DNA from 3 places in the Streptomyces sp. NBC_01190 genome. Region 3 is predicted to be linked to each of the others. Evidence: predicted binding sites of a transcription regulator. Region 3 holds the regulator's gene; each other region holds the start of a gene.
What was found. The regulator HrcA, encoded in region 3, represses chaperone genes, less so after heat shock. The targets are predictions, from matches to a motif close to TTNGCACTCNGNNNNNCNGAGTGCNAA.
Positions count from the first base shown of each region.

Region 1: the regulator HrcA is predicted to act here: its motif matches at 2,742-2,768, upstream of groES (co-chaperone GroES).
Region 2: the regulator HrcA is predicted to act here: its motif matches at 3,172-3,198, upstream of groL (chaperonin GroEL).

Region 1 is NZ_CP108580.1:5,108,548-5,113,682, forward strand. It holds gene tsaD (tRNA (adenosine(37)-N6)-threonylcarbamoyltransferase complex transferase subunit TsaD) at 1-1,140, shown strand, start outside; gene OG519_RS21500 (hypothetical protein) at 1,137-1,397, shown strand; gene OG519_RS21505 (THUMP-like domain-containing protein) at 1,503-2,684, opposite strand; gene groES (co-chaperone GroES) at 2,917-3,225, shown strand; gene groL (chaperonin GroEL) at 3,372-4,997, shown strand; gene OG519_RS21520 (SDR family NAD(P)-dependent oxidoreductase) at 5,102-5,135, opposite strand, start outside.
Region 2 is NZ_CP108580.1:3,197,234-3,202,368, reverse strand. It holds gene OG519_RS13295 (glucosyl-3-phosphoglycerate synthase) at 1-333, opposite strand, end outside; SAM riboswitch class I at 527-656, shown strand; gene thrC (threonine synthase) at 674-1,972, shown strand; gene OG519_RS13285 (MoaD/ThiS family protein) at 1,969-2,244, shown strand; gene OG519_RS13280 (cold-shock protein) at 2,772-2,975, shown strand; gene groL (chaperonin GroEL) at 3,341-4,963, shown strand.
Region 3 is NZ_CP108580.1:2,336,950-2,342,084, forward strand. It holds gene OG519_RS09835 (16S rRNA (uracil(1498)-N(3))-methyltransferase) at 1-90, opposite strand, end outside; gene OG519_RS09840 (nitronate monooxygenase) at 87-1,169, opposite strand; gene dnaJ (molecular chaperone DnaJ) at 1,361-2,497, opposite strand; gene hrcA (heat-inducible transcriptional repressor HrcA) at 2,498-3,514, opposite strand; gene OG519_RS09855 (MBL fold metallo-hydrolase) at 3,852-4,628, shown strand; gene OG519_RS09860 (PP2C family protein-serine/threonine phosphatase) at 4,621-5,135, opposite strand, start outside.

The sequences.
Region 1 (5,135 bases), 2.8 Mb from region 3:
GAGACCGGTGTCGGCATCGTGCGCGGGCACACCCTGCTGGCCGACGCGATCGCCTCCAGCGTCGATGAGCACGCCCGCTACGGCGGCGTGGTGCCGGAGGTCGCCAGCCGCGCCCACCTGGAGGCGATGGTCCCCACCATCCAGCGGGCCCTGAAGGAGGCCGGGGTGCGCGCCCGCGACCTCGACGGCATCGCGGTGACCGCGGGGCCCGGACTGGCCGGCGCGCTGCTGGTCGGGGTGTCGGCGGCCAAGGCGTACGCGTACGCCCTCGGCAAGCCGCTCTACGGCGTCAACCACCTCGCCTCGCACATCTGCGTCGACCAGCTGGAGCACGGCCCGCTGCCCGAGCCGACGATGGCGCTGCTGGTCTCCGGCGGCCACTCCTCGCTGCTGCTCGCCCCCGACATCACCGGTGACGTCCGGCCGCTGGGTGCCACCATCGACGACGCGGCGGGCGAGGCCTTCGACAAGGTGGCCCGGGTGCTCGGTCTCGGCTTCCCCGGCGGCCCGGTCATCGACCGCTACGCCCGGGACGGCGATCCCTCGGCCATCGCCTTCCCGCGCGGGCTGACCGGCGGCCGGGACCCGCTGTACGACTTCTCCTTCTCCGGTCTGAAGACGGCCGTCGCCCGCTGGGTGGAGGGCCGGCGCCGGGACGGCCAGGAGGTGCCGGTCGCGGATGTGGCCGCGTCCTTCCAGGAGGCCGTGGTGGACGTGCTGACCCGCAAGGCGATCAGGGCGTGCAAGGACAACGGCGTCGACCATCTGATGATCGGCGGCGGGGTGGCCGCCAACTCCCGGCTGCGGTCGCTCGCGCTGGAACGGTGCGCGGACGCCGGTATCCGGCTGCGGGTGCCGCGTCCCGGGCTGTGCACGGACAACGGCGCCATGGTCGCCGCGCTGGGCGCCGAGATGGTGGCCAGGGGCCGTCCCGCCTCGACGCTCGACCTGCCGGCCGACTCCTCACTGCCCGTCACCGAGGTCTCCGTGCCGGGGCATACCCATGAGCGCGGCGAGGCGTCCGGGCCCGGCGGGGGCCGGCGGACCGCCCTGCGTACGGTGCCGGCCGCCCCGGGGCAGCCGGTCGCTCACCACCACGGCCACGTACACGAGTTGAGCAAGGACAACCTCTACGGATGACCGTCACCCTGATGTGGGAAGCCGCGGCCGCCGAGGGATGTGGACCCCGACTCCTCGACTGGGCGCGGGAGCAGGAACTGGCCGCCGTCCCCCGGCGGCTGGAGTTCCTCACCGCGCCGGGCGACCGGGTGCTGGTGATCAGTTGGTGGGAGGAGCCGTACGACGACCAGGTGCCGGAACTGCCGGACCCACCGGCTGAGTTGGTCCGCCGTCAGGTGCACCGCTGGCGCTTCGTCTCGGTGTCGGTGAAGAACTGACGGCCGGTCGAGCGCGGTGCCAGGGGATCGGCGTCCACTGATGGACCGTCAATCGAGTCGTCGGTCGGGCCCCCGACCGAGTCGTGGACCGGGCCGTCGAGGGCCTCAATCGCCCTTCAGCGGCTGCCCGATGAGCATGGCCGGCGCCCCCGCCACCCGGGTCAGGAACACCGTCGCCGCGTTCGGCCCCCGCGGCTTCACCCGGCGCCGCACCTCCTCCGGCTCCACCGCGGAGCCGCGCTTCTTGACCGTCAGCGTGCCCACCTCCCGCTCCCGCAGCAGCGCCTTGAGCCGCTTGAGGTTGAAGGGCAGCACGTCGCCGATCTCGTACCCGGCGGCGTACGGGGTGGGCCGCGGCTCGTCCGCGGTCACGTAGGCGATGGTGGGGTCGATCAGCCCGCCGCCCAGTTCCGCCGCCACCGCGGCGACGAGGTGGGCGCGGATGACCGCGCCGTCCGGCTCGTAGAGGAAGCGGCCCACCGGCCGTACCGGCGGCGGGTCCTGAGGCATCGCGGCGGCCCGCAGCGTGGCCCCTGAGGGCAGCAGGGTGGCGCGTACGGCGCCGGGCTCGGTGCCGAACCAGAGCGCCGCCTCCTTCACGTCACCGCGGTCGGAGACCCACTCCGCCTCGGCGTCCTTCGGCACCGCCTCGTGCGGGATGCCGGGCGCCACCTTCACCGCGGCGAAGGGCACCGTACGGGCCGCTGTCAGCGCCCAGGAGAGCGGTGGCGAGTACGCCTCGGGGTCGAAGGTCCTGCCGCGTCCGGTGCGGCGCGCCGGGTCGACGAACACCGCGTCGTAAGGGCCCGGGTCGATCCCGGTCACGTCGGCGCACCGCACCTCGATCCGGTCGGCGAGCCCGAGCGCCTCGGCGTTGGCGCCGGCCACCGCGCAGGTGAGCGGGTCGCGGTCCACCGCGAGCACCTCGATGCCGGCCCGGGCCAGCGCGATCGCGTCGCCGCCGACGCCGCCGCACAGATCGGCCAGCCGGCCCACGCCCAGCGCCCGGAAGCGCCCGGCCCGGTGGGCGGCGACGGTGGCCCGGGTGGCCTGCTCGACGCCGTCCGGCGTGAAGTACATCCGGTGGGCGTCGGCCGCGCCGAACTTCGCCACCGCCCGCTGCCGCAGCCGGGCCTGCCCGAGCGCCGCCGAGACCAGCCCGGCGTCGTACGTCCGGCGCAGCCGGGTGGCCACGGCGAGGTCGTCGGCGTGGTCGTGCTCGCGCAGCGCGGTGAGCAGTGCCTGGCCGTCGGCGGTGAGCAGCGCACGGAAGGTTTCGGGGTCCACCGGACCATTGTCGGTGAGCCGGCGGAGTCCCGATCGCCACCCGTCCGGCCCATGTCGCTGGCACTCCGCTTGACCGAGTGCTAAGAGCCGTCCTAGTCTCGGGTCTGGCACTCGGCACCGCTGAGTGCCAGAACTCAGCGACGGGCAGGTCCGGCACCCGCGACGACGGGCCTACCAGGTCGCCGACCCAGACAGACACTCCCGTGAGCCCTTTGAAGGGGGAGGTCGGATCGTGACGACCGCCAGCACCAAGGTTGCCATCAAGCCGCTTGAGGACCGCATTGTGGTCCAGCCGCTCGATGCAGAGCAGACCACGGCCTCCGGCCTGGTCATTCCGGACACCGCCAAGGAGAAGCCCCAGGAGGGCGTCGTCCTGGCTGTGGGCCCGGGCCGCTTCGAGGACGGCAACCGGCTGCCGCTCGACGTCACCGTCGGAGACGTCGTGCTCTACAGCAAGTACGGCGGCACCGAGGTGAAGTACAACGGCGAGGAGTACCTCGTCCTCTCGGCGCGCGACGTCCTCGCGATCGTCGAGAAGTAAGTCTTCCGGCTTCACCGCACAGCCGTGATCCCGCCCCGGGTTCTCCGTGTCCTACAGGCCGGGGGCCCCGGGGCGGTTTCGTTGACCGTCCTGCCGATGACAGACGACGACACCTGACTGACGAGTAGACGAGGTAGTTCCCAGGCATGCCCAAGATCCTGAAGTTCGACGAGGACGCCCGTCGCGCCCTTGAGCGCGGCGTCAACAAGCTCGCCGACACCGTGAAGGTGACCATCGGTCCCAAGGGCCGCAATGTCGTCATCGACAAGAAGTTCGGCGCCCCGACCATCACCAACGACGGTGTCACCATCGCCCGCGAGGTCGAGCTGGACGACCCGTACGAGAACCTGGGCGCGCAGCTCGTCAAGGAGGTGGCGACCAAGACCAACGACATCGCGGGTGACGGCACCACCACCGCGACCGTGCTGGCCCAGGCGCTGGTCCGCGAAGGCCTGCGCAACGTCGCCGCGGGCGCTTCCCCGGCCGCCCTGAAGAAGGGCATCGACGCCGCCGTCAAGGCCGTCTCCGACGAGCTGCTCGCCTCCGCCCGCGCGATCGAGGGCAAGGAGGACATCGCCGCGGTCGCCGCGCTGTCCGCCCAGGACAAGCAGGTCGGCGAGCTCATCGCCGAGGCGATGGACAAGGTCGGCAAGGACGGTGTGATCACCGTCGAGGAGTCCAACACCTTCGGCCTGGAGCTGGAGTTCACCGAGGGCATGGCCTTCGACAAGGGCTACCTCTCGCCGTACTTCGTCACCGACCAGGAGCGGATGGAGGCCGTCCTCGACGACCCGTACATCCTCATCCACCAGGGCAAGATCGCCTCGATCCAGGACATGCTGCCGCTGCTGGAGAAGGTCATCCAGGCCGGTGGCTCCAAGCCGCTGCTGATCATCGCCGAGGACGTCGAGGGCGAGGCGCTCTCCACCCTGGTCGTCAACAAGATCCGCGGCACGTTCAACGCCGTCGCGGTCAAGGCCCCGGGCTTCGGTGACCGCCGCAAGGCCATGCTCGGCGACATCGCCACCCTCACCGGTGCGACCGTCATCGCCGAGGAGGTCGGTCTCAAGCTGGACCAGGCCGGTCTGGACCTGCTGGGCAGCGCCCGCCGGGTCACCGTCACCAAGGACGACACCACCATCGTCGACGGCGCCGGTGACAAGTCCGAGATCGACGCCCGCGTCAACCAGATCAAGGCGGAGATCGGCACCACCGACTCCGACTGGGACCGCGAGAAGCTCCAGGAGCGGCTGGCCAAGCTGGCCGGCGGGGTCTGCGTGATCAAGGTCGGCGCGGCCACCGAGGTCGAGCTCAAGGAGAAGAAGCACCGTCTCGAGGACGCGATCTCCGCGACTCGCGCGGCCGTCGAGGAGGGCATCGTCTCCGGCGGTGGCTCCGCCCTGGTCCACGCGGTCAAGGTGCTCGCCGACAACCTCGGCAAGACCGGTGACGAGGCCACCGGTGTCGCGGTCGTCCGCCGCGCCGCCGTCGAGCCGCTGCGCTGGATCGCCGAGAACGCGGGCCTCGAGGGCTACGTGATCACCGCGAAGGTCGCCGACCTGGACAAGGGCCACGGCTTCAACGCGGCCACCGGCGAGTACGGCGACCTGGTCAAGGCCGGCGTCATCGACCCGGTCAAGGTCACCCGCTCCGCCCTGGAGAACGCGGCGTCGATCGCCTCCCTGCTGCTCACGACCGAGACCCTGGTCGTCGAGAAGAAGGAAGAGGAGCCCGCGGACGCCGGCCACGGCGGCCACGGCCACTCCCACTGACCCACCCCTCGCACCAAGCCCCACCTCGCCCGGCCCGGCCGCCCTCCCCTATGAGGGCGCCGGGCCGCGCCCATTCTGGCCGATCGGGGGGCTTGGCCGGGGGGTCAGGGCTTGGGGTCGTAGTTGCGGGTGGCGGCG
Region 2 (5,135 bases), 860 kb from region 3:
GCCCTTGCCGGGCAGGGTGGGCAGCCTGGGCAGTATCGCGTCCCGCGGCACCACCCGGGCCCCCGCCTCGGCGGCGACCCGCATCGTCCGGTCCCGCGAACCGGAATCGACCACCACCAGTTCGTCCACCAGGGGCGTCGCCGCCGACATCAGCTCGCGGCGGATCGTCGTGACGATCTCACCGACCGTGGCCTCTTCGTTCAGCGCGGGCAGTACGACACTGATCGTGCCCCGCTCGCCCGCCGCGTGTTTGGCGGCGAGCAGCAGGTCCAGCGGACGGTCGTCCGCCGACCACGATCGGCCTGTCAGCCAGCGCTCCACCTCGTTGAGCACGCGCGCTTCTCCCTGCCGTGGTGGGCCCTGGATACGGGCGGTGTGATCCATCGGACGAGTTTCAGGAGTCTCGCCTTACGGACGGCCTGCTCGGATCCACTGCTTCTCCGTTACAGTCTTGAACACGACCCGGGCTCCCGTCATGCCGAGAGCCTGGCACAAACGCCTTGGATCATCGCATCCAGTGCCATACCGCTCATCCAGAGGGGCAGAGGGAACGGCCCGTTGAAGCCCCGGCAACCCTCCCGCCGACCGCGAGGTCACACGGTGGGGAAGGTGCCAATTCCGTCTTGTGGCGATGTACGTCACGAGGAAGATGAGGAGAAAGGGCCTCGCCATCATGGCTGCGCAGACTGTCGCAAGCACCGCCGCCCCCCGGACCCCGCTCGGCGCCCCGTTCGGACCGGCCGCCGCACTGAGCTGCCGGGAATGCGGCACCCGCTTCCCGCTGAGCCCCATCTTCGCCTGCGAGGAGTGTTTCGGGCCGCTCGAAGTCGCCTACGACCTCCCGCTCGGCGACCCGGAAGCCCTGCGCCGCCGGATCGAGGCCGGCCCCACCAGCATCTGGCGGTACGCCCCGCTGCTCCCGGTGGCCGCCGATGTCGCGGAGCACCCCAACCTCGCCCCCGGCTGGACCAAGCTCGTCAAGGCCGACAACCTCGCCCGCGAGCTGGGCATCACCGGCGGTCTGTACGTCAAGGACGACTCCGGCAACCCGACGCACTCCTTCAAGGACCGGGTCGTCGCCATCGCCCTCGAAGCCGCCCGCACCTTCGGGCTGACCACCCTGTCCTGCTCCTCCACCGGCAACCTGGCCGGCGCGGTGGGCGCCGCCGCGGCCCGCGCGGGCCTGCGCTCGTGCGTGTTCATCCCGCACGACCTGGAGGCCGGCAAGGTCGTCATGGCCGCGGTCTACGGCGGCGAGCTGGTCGGCATCGAGGGCTCGTACGACGATGTGAACCGGTTCTGTTCCGAGCTGATCGGCGACCCGATCGGCGAGGGCTGGGGCTTCGTCAACGTCAATCTGCGCCCGTACTACGGCGAGGGCTCCAAGACGCTGGCCTACGAGATCGCCGAGCAGCTCGGCTGGCGGCTGCCGGACAACCTGGTCATCCCGATCGCCTCCGGCTCCCAGCTCACCAAGATCGACAAGGGCCTCCAGGAGCTGATCAAGCTCGGCCTGGTCGAGGAGAAGCCCTACAGGATCTACGGGGCCCAGGCCGAGGGCTGCTCCCCGGTCTCGGCGGCCTTCAAGGCCGGAAAGGACGTGGTCCGGCCGGTGAAGCCGGACACCATCGCCAAGTCGCTGGCGATCGGCAACCCGGCCGACGGCCCGTACGTCCTGGACGTCACCCGGCGCACCGGCGGCGCGGTGGAGGACGTGAACGACGAGCAGATCGTCGCCGCGATCAAGCTGCTGGCCAGGACCGAGGGCATCTTCGGCGAGACCGCGGGCGGGGTGACCGTCGGTGTGCTGCGCAAGCTGATCGAGACCGGGCAGCTCGACCCGGCCGCCGAGACCGTCGTGCTGAACACCGGCGACGGGCTGAAGACCCTGGACGCGGTGGCGCCGACCACCGGTCCCACCGCGATCATCCGTCCCACCGTCGCCGCGTTCCGAGAGGCTGGCCTCGCATGACTGCTTCTGTTCGAATCCCGACCATCCTGCGTACCTACACCGGCGGCAAGGCGGAGGTGTCGGCCGAGGGCTCGACGCTGGCCGAGGTGATCGGATCGCTCGAAGCGCTGCACACCGGTATTTCGGCGCGGGTGCTCGACGACAGCGGAAAGCTGCGCCGCTTCGTGAACGTTTATGTGAACGACGACGATGTGCGTTTTTCCGAAGGCCTGGAGACCGCGGTGCCGGACGGCGCCAGTGTCTCGATCATTCCCGCCGTCGCCGGCGGCTGAACCCGCCGGGCGCGGCTTTGGAGGAAGCTCCGAGGCTGTTCGGCTTTCGGTGCCCCGGTCACCCATTGCGGTGATCGGGGCGCTGTTTTTGTTACCGGGCCGCCGCTGTGCGGCGGGGTGTTGTCGGGACCCTACCGGGATTCCGGCCGGCGGCTGTCGGTGCGGGGAGATAGTTGAAAGGTTGTACAGTTTCCCGCGTCAAGTCTCCACACGGCCTTCACCGTCCGGCGATTTATCGCCAAATTCACGAACGAATTATCCGGTTAACCCTTTATGTCCGGTCCGAGTTGCCCGGCCTTGTCATTTCTTCTGATGTTATATCCGATGAGTCAGACCCTGAATTCTCGTCCAATTGACCTGTTGCACTGGGCATCCGTGCAGATACATTCAGCCGCGGTCGACGCGTTCCGGCGCACGCCTCCCAGGGTTCCCACCTGTTCTTGGTAAGGGTCACCCTGGCGGGTGAGGTCTGACCCGGGCCCGCGGAGTGCGGGGCTGCGATAGGGCCAGTAATAGGGGAGTTGGGAATGGCTCAGGGCACCGTCAAGTGGTTCAACGCGGAGAAGGGCTACGGCTTCATCGCGGTCGACGGTGGTGCGGATGTTTTCGTCCACTACAGCGCGATCCAGATGGACGGCTACCGCACCCTCGAAGAAGGCCAGCGAGTCGAGTTCGAGATCTCGCAGGGTCAGAAGGGGCCGCAGGCGGACATGGTCCGGCTGGCAGGCTGACATCCCGGCGCGTTCGGCCACCGACGCGACGTACATACGCAGTGAACGCGGGAGGGTCCGCACCCGGTGAGGGTGTGGACCCTTCCGTGTATACCTGCGTGTTCGAGTGCCGGCGGCACTCGTACGGGGTCTGCCAGGAGGGGTGAACGAGCCCTGGAAGCTTGCACTCGCCGGGGGAGAGTGCTAATCATTGGCGTTAGCACTCTCCTAGCGAGAGTGACAACTTGGACCGGGTCGGCGAGGCCCGCTCGGCCGTCGGGAAGGAACCGGCGGCCGGCTGGCCGTCCGTCGCGGGCGCCACGCGGTCCGATCCACCGCCCCCTGCCTCGGTGGGGGAACCCCCAGTCCGCGGAGGACACTTCACAATGGCTAAGATCATCGCGTTCGACGAGGAGGCGCGGCGCGGACTCGAGCGCGGGATGAACCAGCTCGCCGACGCCGTCAAGGTCACTCTCGGCCCCAAGGGCCGGAACGTCGTCCTTGAGAAGAAGTGGGGCGCCCCCACGATCACCAACGACGGTGTCTCCATCGCCAAGGAGATCGAGCTCGAGGACCCGTACGAGAAGATCGGCGCCGAGCTGGTCAAGGAAGTCGCGAAGAAGACCGACGACGTCGCCGGTGACGGCACGACGACCGCGACCGTTCTCGCCCAGGCCCTGGTCAAGGAAGGGCTGCGCAACGTAGCCGCCGGCGCCAACCCGATGGCCCTCAAGCGCGGCATCGAGAAGGCCGTCGAGGCCGTCTCCGCCGCCCTGCTGGAGCAGGCCAAGGACGTGGAGACCAAGGAGCAGATCGCCTCCACCGCCTCCATCTCCGCCGCCGACACCCAGATCGGCGAGCTGATCGCCGAGGCCATGGACAAGGTCGGCAAGGAAGGCGTCATCACCGTCGAGGAGTCGCAGACCTTCGGGCTCGAACTCGAGCTCACCGAGGGCATGCGCTTCGACAAGGGCTTCATCTCGGCCTACTTCGCCACCGACCTGGAGCGGATGGAGGCGTCGCTCGACGACCCGTACATCCTGATCGTCAACTCCAAGATCTCCGCGGTGAAGGACCTGCTGCCGCTGCTGGAGAAGGTCATGCAGTCCGGCAAGCCGCTGCTGATCATCGCCGAGGACGTCGAGGGCGAGGCGCTCTCCACCCTGGTCGTCAACAAGATCCGCGGCACCTTCAAGTCCGTCGCCGTCAAGGCCCCGGGCTTCGGCGACCGCCGCAAGGCCATGCTCGGCGACATCGCCATCCTCACCGGTGGCACGGTCATCTCCGAGGAGGTCGGCCTCAAGCTGGAGAACGCGGGCCTCGACCTGCTCGGCCGCGCCCGCACGGTGGTCATCACCAAGGACGAGACCACCATCGTCGACGGCGCCGGTGACAGCGAGCAGGTCGCCGGCCGGGTCAACCAGATCCGCGCCGAGATCGAGAACAGCGACTCGGACTACGACCGGGAGAAGCTCCAGGAGCGCCTGGCGAAGCTGGCCGGCGGCGTGGCCGTCATCAAGGCCGGCGCCGCGACCGAGGTCGAGCTGAAGGAGCGCAAGCACCGCATCGAGGACGCGGTGCGCAACGCCAAGGCCGCCGTCGAGGAGGGCATCGTCGCCGGTGGTGGCGTGGCCCTGCTCCAGGCGACCGCGGTCTTCGACAAGCTGGAGCTCGAAGGCGACGAGGCGACCGGCGCCAACGCGGTGCGGCTCGCGCTTGAGGCCCCGCTGAAGCAGATCGCCATCAACGGTGGTCTCGAAGGCGGCGTCATCGTCGAGAAGGTGCGGAACCTGCCCGTCGGACACGGCCTCAACGCCGCGACCGGTGAGTACGTCGACATGATCGCCGAGGGCATCATCGACCCGGCGAAGGTCACCCGCTCCGCGCTGCAGAACGCGGCGTCGATCGCGGCGCTGTTCCTCACGACGGAGGCGGTCATCGCCGACAAGCCGGAGAAGGCCGCAGCGGCCGCGCCCGGTGGCATGCCCGGCGGTGACATGGACTTCTGATCCGCAGGATCAGAAGCCCCGCTCCACCCTTGAAAAGCGGTGCCCTTCCCCTCCGGGGAGGGGCACCGCTTTCTCCTCCGCCCCGTCGTGGGGCGCCCCGCGGCGTGCGCCCGCAACGTCCCGCCCCGTCCCCGCCTGCGGGTGCTCCTTTTTGGCCTGCTTCCCCAACCGC
Region 3 (5,135 bases):
CCGCCCCTCCGGGCCGTCCAGGGTGAGACGGCCGGACGGGCCCGAGCTGTCCAGGAGCCCGGGGTCCACGAGGAAGACCGGGGCGGTCACGAGCGAGCCTCCTGGGTGGCGTGGAGTTCGGCGACGAGCGTCTCGACGAGGACGCCGGCCGACAGCTCACGGGCGAGCCGGTGGCCCTGCCCGGCCCACAGGGCCATGCCCTGGGCGTCGCCGGCCAGGGCGGCGGCCCGGCGCAGCGGCGAGGTGAGGTGGTGGATCTGCGGGTAGCCGGGCGGGGCGTAGGGGCCGTGATCGCGCATGAAGCGGTTGAGCAGGCCGCGGGCCGGCCGGCCGGAGAAGGCGCGGGTCACCTCGGTGCGGGCGAAGACCGGGTCGGTGACCGCCCGCTTGTGCACCACGTTGGCGCCGGACTCCGGGCAGACCAGGAACGCGGTGCCGAGCGCGGCGGCGTCCGCGCCCGCGGCCAGCACGGCGGCGATCTGGCCGCCGCGCATCAGACCGCCGGCCGCGATGATCGGCAACTGCACGGTCTCACGCACCTGCGGGATCAGTGAGAGCAGCCCCACGCCGCCGTGGTCGAGCTGCGGATCGTCGCGGTGGGTGCCCTGATGGCCGCCGGCCTCCACCCCCTGGACGCACACCGCGTCCGCGCCGGCCCACTGGGCGGCGAGCGCCTCGGTGGGCGAGGTGACGGTGACCACCGTGTACGTACCGGCCTTGGCGAAGGCGTCCAGGACCGGGCGCTCCGGGCAGCCGAAGGTGAAGCTGACCATCGGGACCGGGTCCTCCAGCAGGACGGCCACCTTCGCCTCGTACGCGTCGTCGTCGCCGAGGTCGGGGTCGCCGAGCGCGGTGGCGTACCAGGCGGCCTCGCCGGCCAGCTGCTCGGCGTAGACGGAGACGGCGGACCGGTCGGCGGTGGCGGGCTGCGGCATGAACAGATTCACCCCGAAGGGCTGCGAGCTGAGGTCGCGGAGCTGGCGGATCTCCTCGTACATCGCCTCGGACGTCTTGTATCCGGCCGCGAGGAATCCGAGCCCGCCGGCCGCGCCGACGGCCGCCGCGAGCTGCGGGTTGGACGCGCCGCCCGCCATCGGGGCCTGGATGACCGGGTGAGCGGAGAACGAGGAGAGGGTGGAGTGGGTGGAGCGATCGGTCGGCGCGGACATGGCCTCATCGTGCCATGCGCTTGCGCCCGGCTCGCGGTGGGTCGCCCATGGTCAGGGGCCGCGGGGACCCCCGCCACAACGCGCCGCGGGGACCCCCTGCCACGACGCGGCAGGGGGTCCCCGTTCACCGGACCGGCGGCCCGGTGAACGGGGGCGGGTCACCGGCCGAATCGGCGGGGTCAGCCGCCGGCTCAGCGGCCGTTGAACGCGTCCTTCAGGCGGGAGAAGAGACCCTGCTGGCCCGGCGCGAACTGGCCGGTCGGGCGCTCCTCGCCGCGGAGCTTGGCGAGCCGGCGCATCAGGTCCTCCTGGTCGGCGTCCAGCTTGTGGGGCGTGATGACCTCGACGTGCACCACGAGGTCGCCCCGGCCGCCGCCGCGCAGATGGGTGATACCGCGCTGGTGGAGCGGGATCGACTGGCCGGACTGGGTGCCGGGGCGGATGTCGATCTCCTCCATGCCGTCCAGCGTCTCCAGCGGGCACTTGGTGCCCAGCGCGGCGGCGGTCATCGGCAGGGTCACCGTGCAGTGCAGATCGTCGCCTCGGCGCTGGAAGACCGCGTGCGGGATCTCGCGGATCTCCACGTAGAGATCGCCGGCCGGGCCGCCGCCGGGGCCGACCTCGCCCTCGCCGGCGAGCTGGATCCGGGTGCCGTTGTCGACGCCCGCGGGGATCTTCACGGTCAGGGTGCGGCGGGAGCGGACCCGGCCGTCGCCCGCGCACTCCGGGCACGGGGTGGGCACCACGGTGCCGAAGCCCTGGCACTGCGGGCACGGCCGCGACGTCATGACCTGGCCGAGGAAGGACCGGGTGACCTGGGAGACCTCGCCCCGGCCGCGGCACATGTCGCAGGTCTGCGCGGAGGTGCCGGGGGCGGCGCCCTCGCCGTTGCAGGTGCCGCAGGTGACCGCGGTGTCGACCTGGATGTCCTTGGTGGTGCCGAAGGCCGCCTCGTCCAGCTCGATCTCCAGCCGGATCATGGCGTCCTGGCCGCGGCGGGTCCGCGAGCGCGGTCCGCGCTGCTGGGACTGGCCGAAGAAGGCGTCCATGATGTCGCTGAAGTTGCCGAAGCCCGCGCCGAAGCCGGCCGCGCCGCCGCCACCGCCCGCCGCGGACAGCGGATCGCCGCCGAGGTCGTAGACCTGCTTCTTCTGCGGATCGGAGAGCACCTCGTAAGCGGCGTTGATCTCCTTGAACCGCTCCTGTGTCTTCGGGTCCGGGTTGACATCCGGGTGCAGCTCACGGGCGAGCCGCCGGAATGCCTTCTTGATCTCGTCCGGTCCGGCGTCGCGGCGCACGCCGAGTACGGCGTAGTAGTCCGTGGCCACTTACGACTCCGCCAGGATCTGTCCGACGTAACGTGCCACTGCGCGTACCGCTCCCATCGTTCCGGGGTAGTCCATGCGGGTCGGTCCGACCACGCCGAGTTTGGCGACTGCCTCGTCGCCCGAACCGTAGCCGACCGCCACCACGGACGTGGAATTGAGGCCCTCGTGAAAGTTCTCATGACCGATACGGACCGTCATGGCCCCGTCGGCGGTCTCGCCCAGCAGCTTGAGAAGCACCATCTGCTCCTCGAGCGCCTCCAGCACCGGGCGGATCGTCAGCGGGAAGTCGTGGTTGAACCGGGTGAGGTTCGCCGCGCCGCCGAGCATGATGCGCTCCTCCTTCTCCTCGACCAGCGTTTCGAGGAGGGTGGCGAGCACCCCGGAGACGGTGGGCCGGTCGTCCGGTTCGAAGCTCTCCGGCAGCTCCTGCACCAGCGGCGGGACGTCGGGGAAGCGGCGGCCGACCACCCGGCTGTTGAGCCGGGCCCGCAGATCCGCGAGCAGGGTCTCGCCGACCGGGGCGGCGCAGTCGATCAGCCGCTGCTCCACCCGGCCGGTGTCGGTGATCAGCACCAGCATGACGCGGGTCGGGCCGAGCGACAGCAGCTCCACATGCCGGACCGATGACCGGACCAGCGAGGGATACTGCACCACCGCGACCTGCCGGGTGAGCTGGGCCAGCAGCCGTACCGTGCGGGCCACCACGTCGTCGAGGTCGACGGCGCCGCCCAGGAAGTTCTGGATCGCGCGCCGCTCGGCCCCCGACAGCGGCTTGACGCCCGCCAGCTTGTCGACGAAGAGCCGGTAGCCCTTGTCGGTGGGGATCCGTCCGGCGCTGGTGTGCGGCTGGGCGATGTAGCCCTCGTCCTCCAGCACGGCCATGTCGTTGCGCACGGTGGCGGGCGACACCCCGAGCTGGTGGCGCTCGGTCAGCGCCTTGGAACCGACCGGCTCCTCGGTGCCGACGTAGTCCTGAACGATGGCACGCAGCACTTCGAGTCGGCGTTCACTCAGCATCGCGCACCTCCCAGCCGTGGCCTGAGCCGTCTGGCCTGGCACTCGTCCGTTTCGAGTGCCAGCTTTCCCGCTGCAAGTGTACGGCGAGGCGGCAAGGGCTCGGCAAGACCGGCTCCGGAAAGGCTTCGCCAGGTACCGAGTTCGTACGGTGTGGGGCCGGATGTCGGCCGGATGCGGGGGCCCGGGCGCGCGTTCAGGGGTCTCGACGGGGGTTCACGGGCCGGCTCGCGCGCATCCGTGGGACTCCTCGGGGGACGCGCGGCTCGGATCGGCGGGTGCGCGCACCGGTGGGTACCGCGGCGCGCGTACCCAGGGTCACGGCGATAGCGTCGCCCCTGTGGAATCTGTGGAATCTGTGGAGAGCGCGGAGGAGCCGGACGCCGGGAGTTCGGTGTGGGAGCAGCTGGCTCCCGGAGTGGCCCGTCGGCGGCTGCCCCATCTCGATGTGACGGTCGGCCTGGTGGTCGGGGCGGACGCGGTGCTGCTGATCGACACCGGGTCCACGCTGCGCGAGGGCGCTGAGCTGCGGGACCAGGTCGCCGCGCTGACCGGCCGCGATGTGACGCACGTCGTGCTCACCCATGGACACTTCGACCATGTCTTCGGCGCCGCCGCCTTCCCGGCCGCCGAGGTGTACGGGCAGAGCTCCCTCGACGCCGTGCTGCGCGGCGGGCGGGAGGCGATGCGGGAGAACGCGGTGGGGCTCGGCACCGATCCGCTGGAGGCCGAGCGGGCGGCGCGGGCCCTGGCGGGCCTGGACCGGCCGGTGCCCGACGCGCTCGACCTCGATCTCGGCGAGCGCCCGGTGCGGCTGGTGCATCCCGGTGCGGGCCACACCGGACACGACCTCGTGGTGGTGGTGCCCGGCGCGACCCCGAGCGATCCGACCGTGGTGTTCTGCGGCGACCTGGTGGAGGAGTCGGGCCAGCCGCAGGCCGGCGAGGACGCGGTACCGGGCGCGTGGCCGGCCGCGGTGGACGCCTTGCTCGCCCTCGGCGGCGAGACCGCCCGCTACGTACCGGGGCACGGCGCGGTGGTGGACGCCCGCTTTCTGCGGGCCCAGCGGGAGACGCTCGCGCGGCGCTTCGCCGGACCGGAGGCGCCGGCTACCTGATCGCGGCCTCCCAGTCCGTCCGCTGGAGGGCCACCACCGCCATGTCGTCGTCGAAGACCCCGTCCGCATAGGCGAACAAGTCGTCGGTCATCACCCTGAGCAGCGTCTGCGGCGGGTGGTCGCCCGCCCACTGGGCCGCCCGCTCGACCAGCGGGTAGAAGACGCCGTGCCGGTTCCGCGCCTCGCTGACGCCGTCGGTGTAGAGGATCAGCCGGTCGCCGGGGCCGAAGTCGAAGGTGCTGGTGAAGTAGGTGGTGCCCTGCCCCAGGCCGCCGAGGCCGAGCGGCGGCGCGGGCTCGGCCACCTCCAGGACCGTGGCGGCGCCGTCCCGCAGGAGCAGCGGGCCCGGGTGACCGCAACTGATCACCCGCACACAGGGCTCGTCGTCCGGGATCTCCACGATCGCCGCCGTCACGAACCGCTCCGCCGCGTCGGCGCCGGAGTCGGCGCCCGGGTCGGCGCCCGGTACCGGTTCCGTCAGCTCGGCCAGGCTCCAGCGGAACCCTT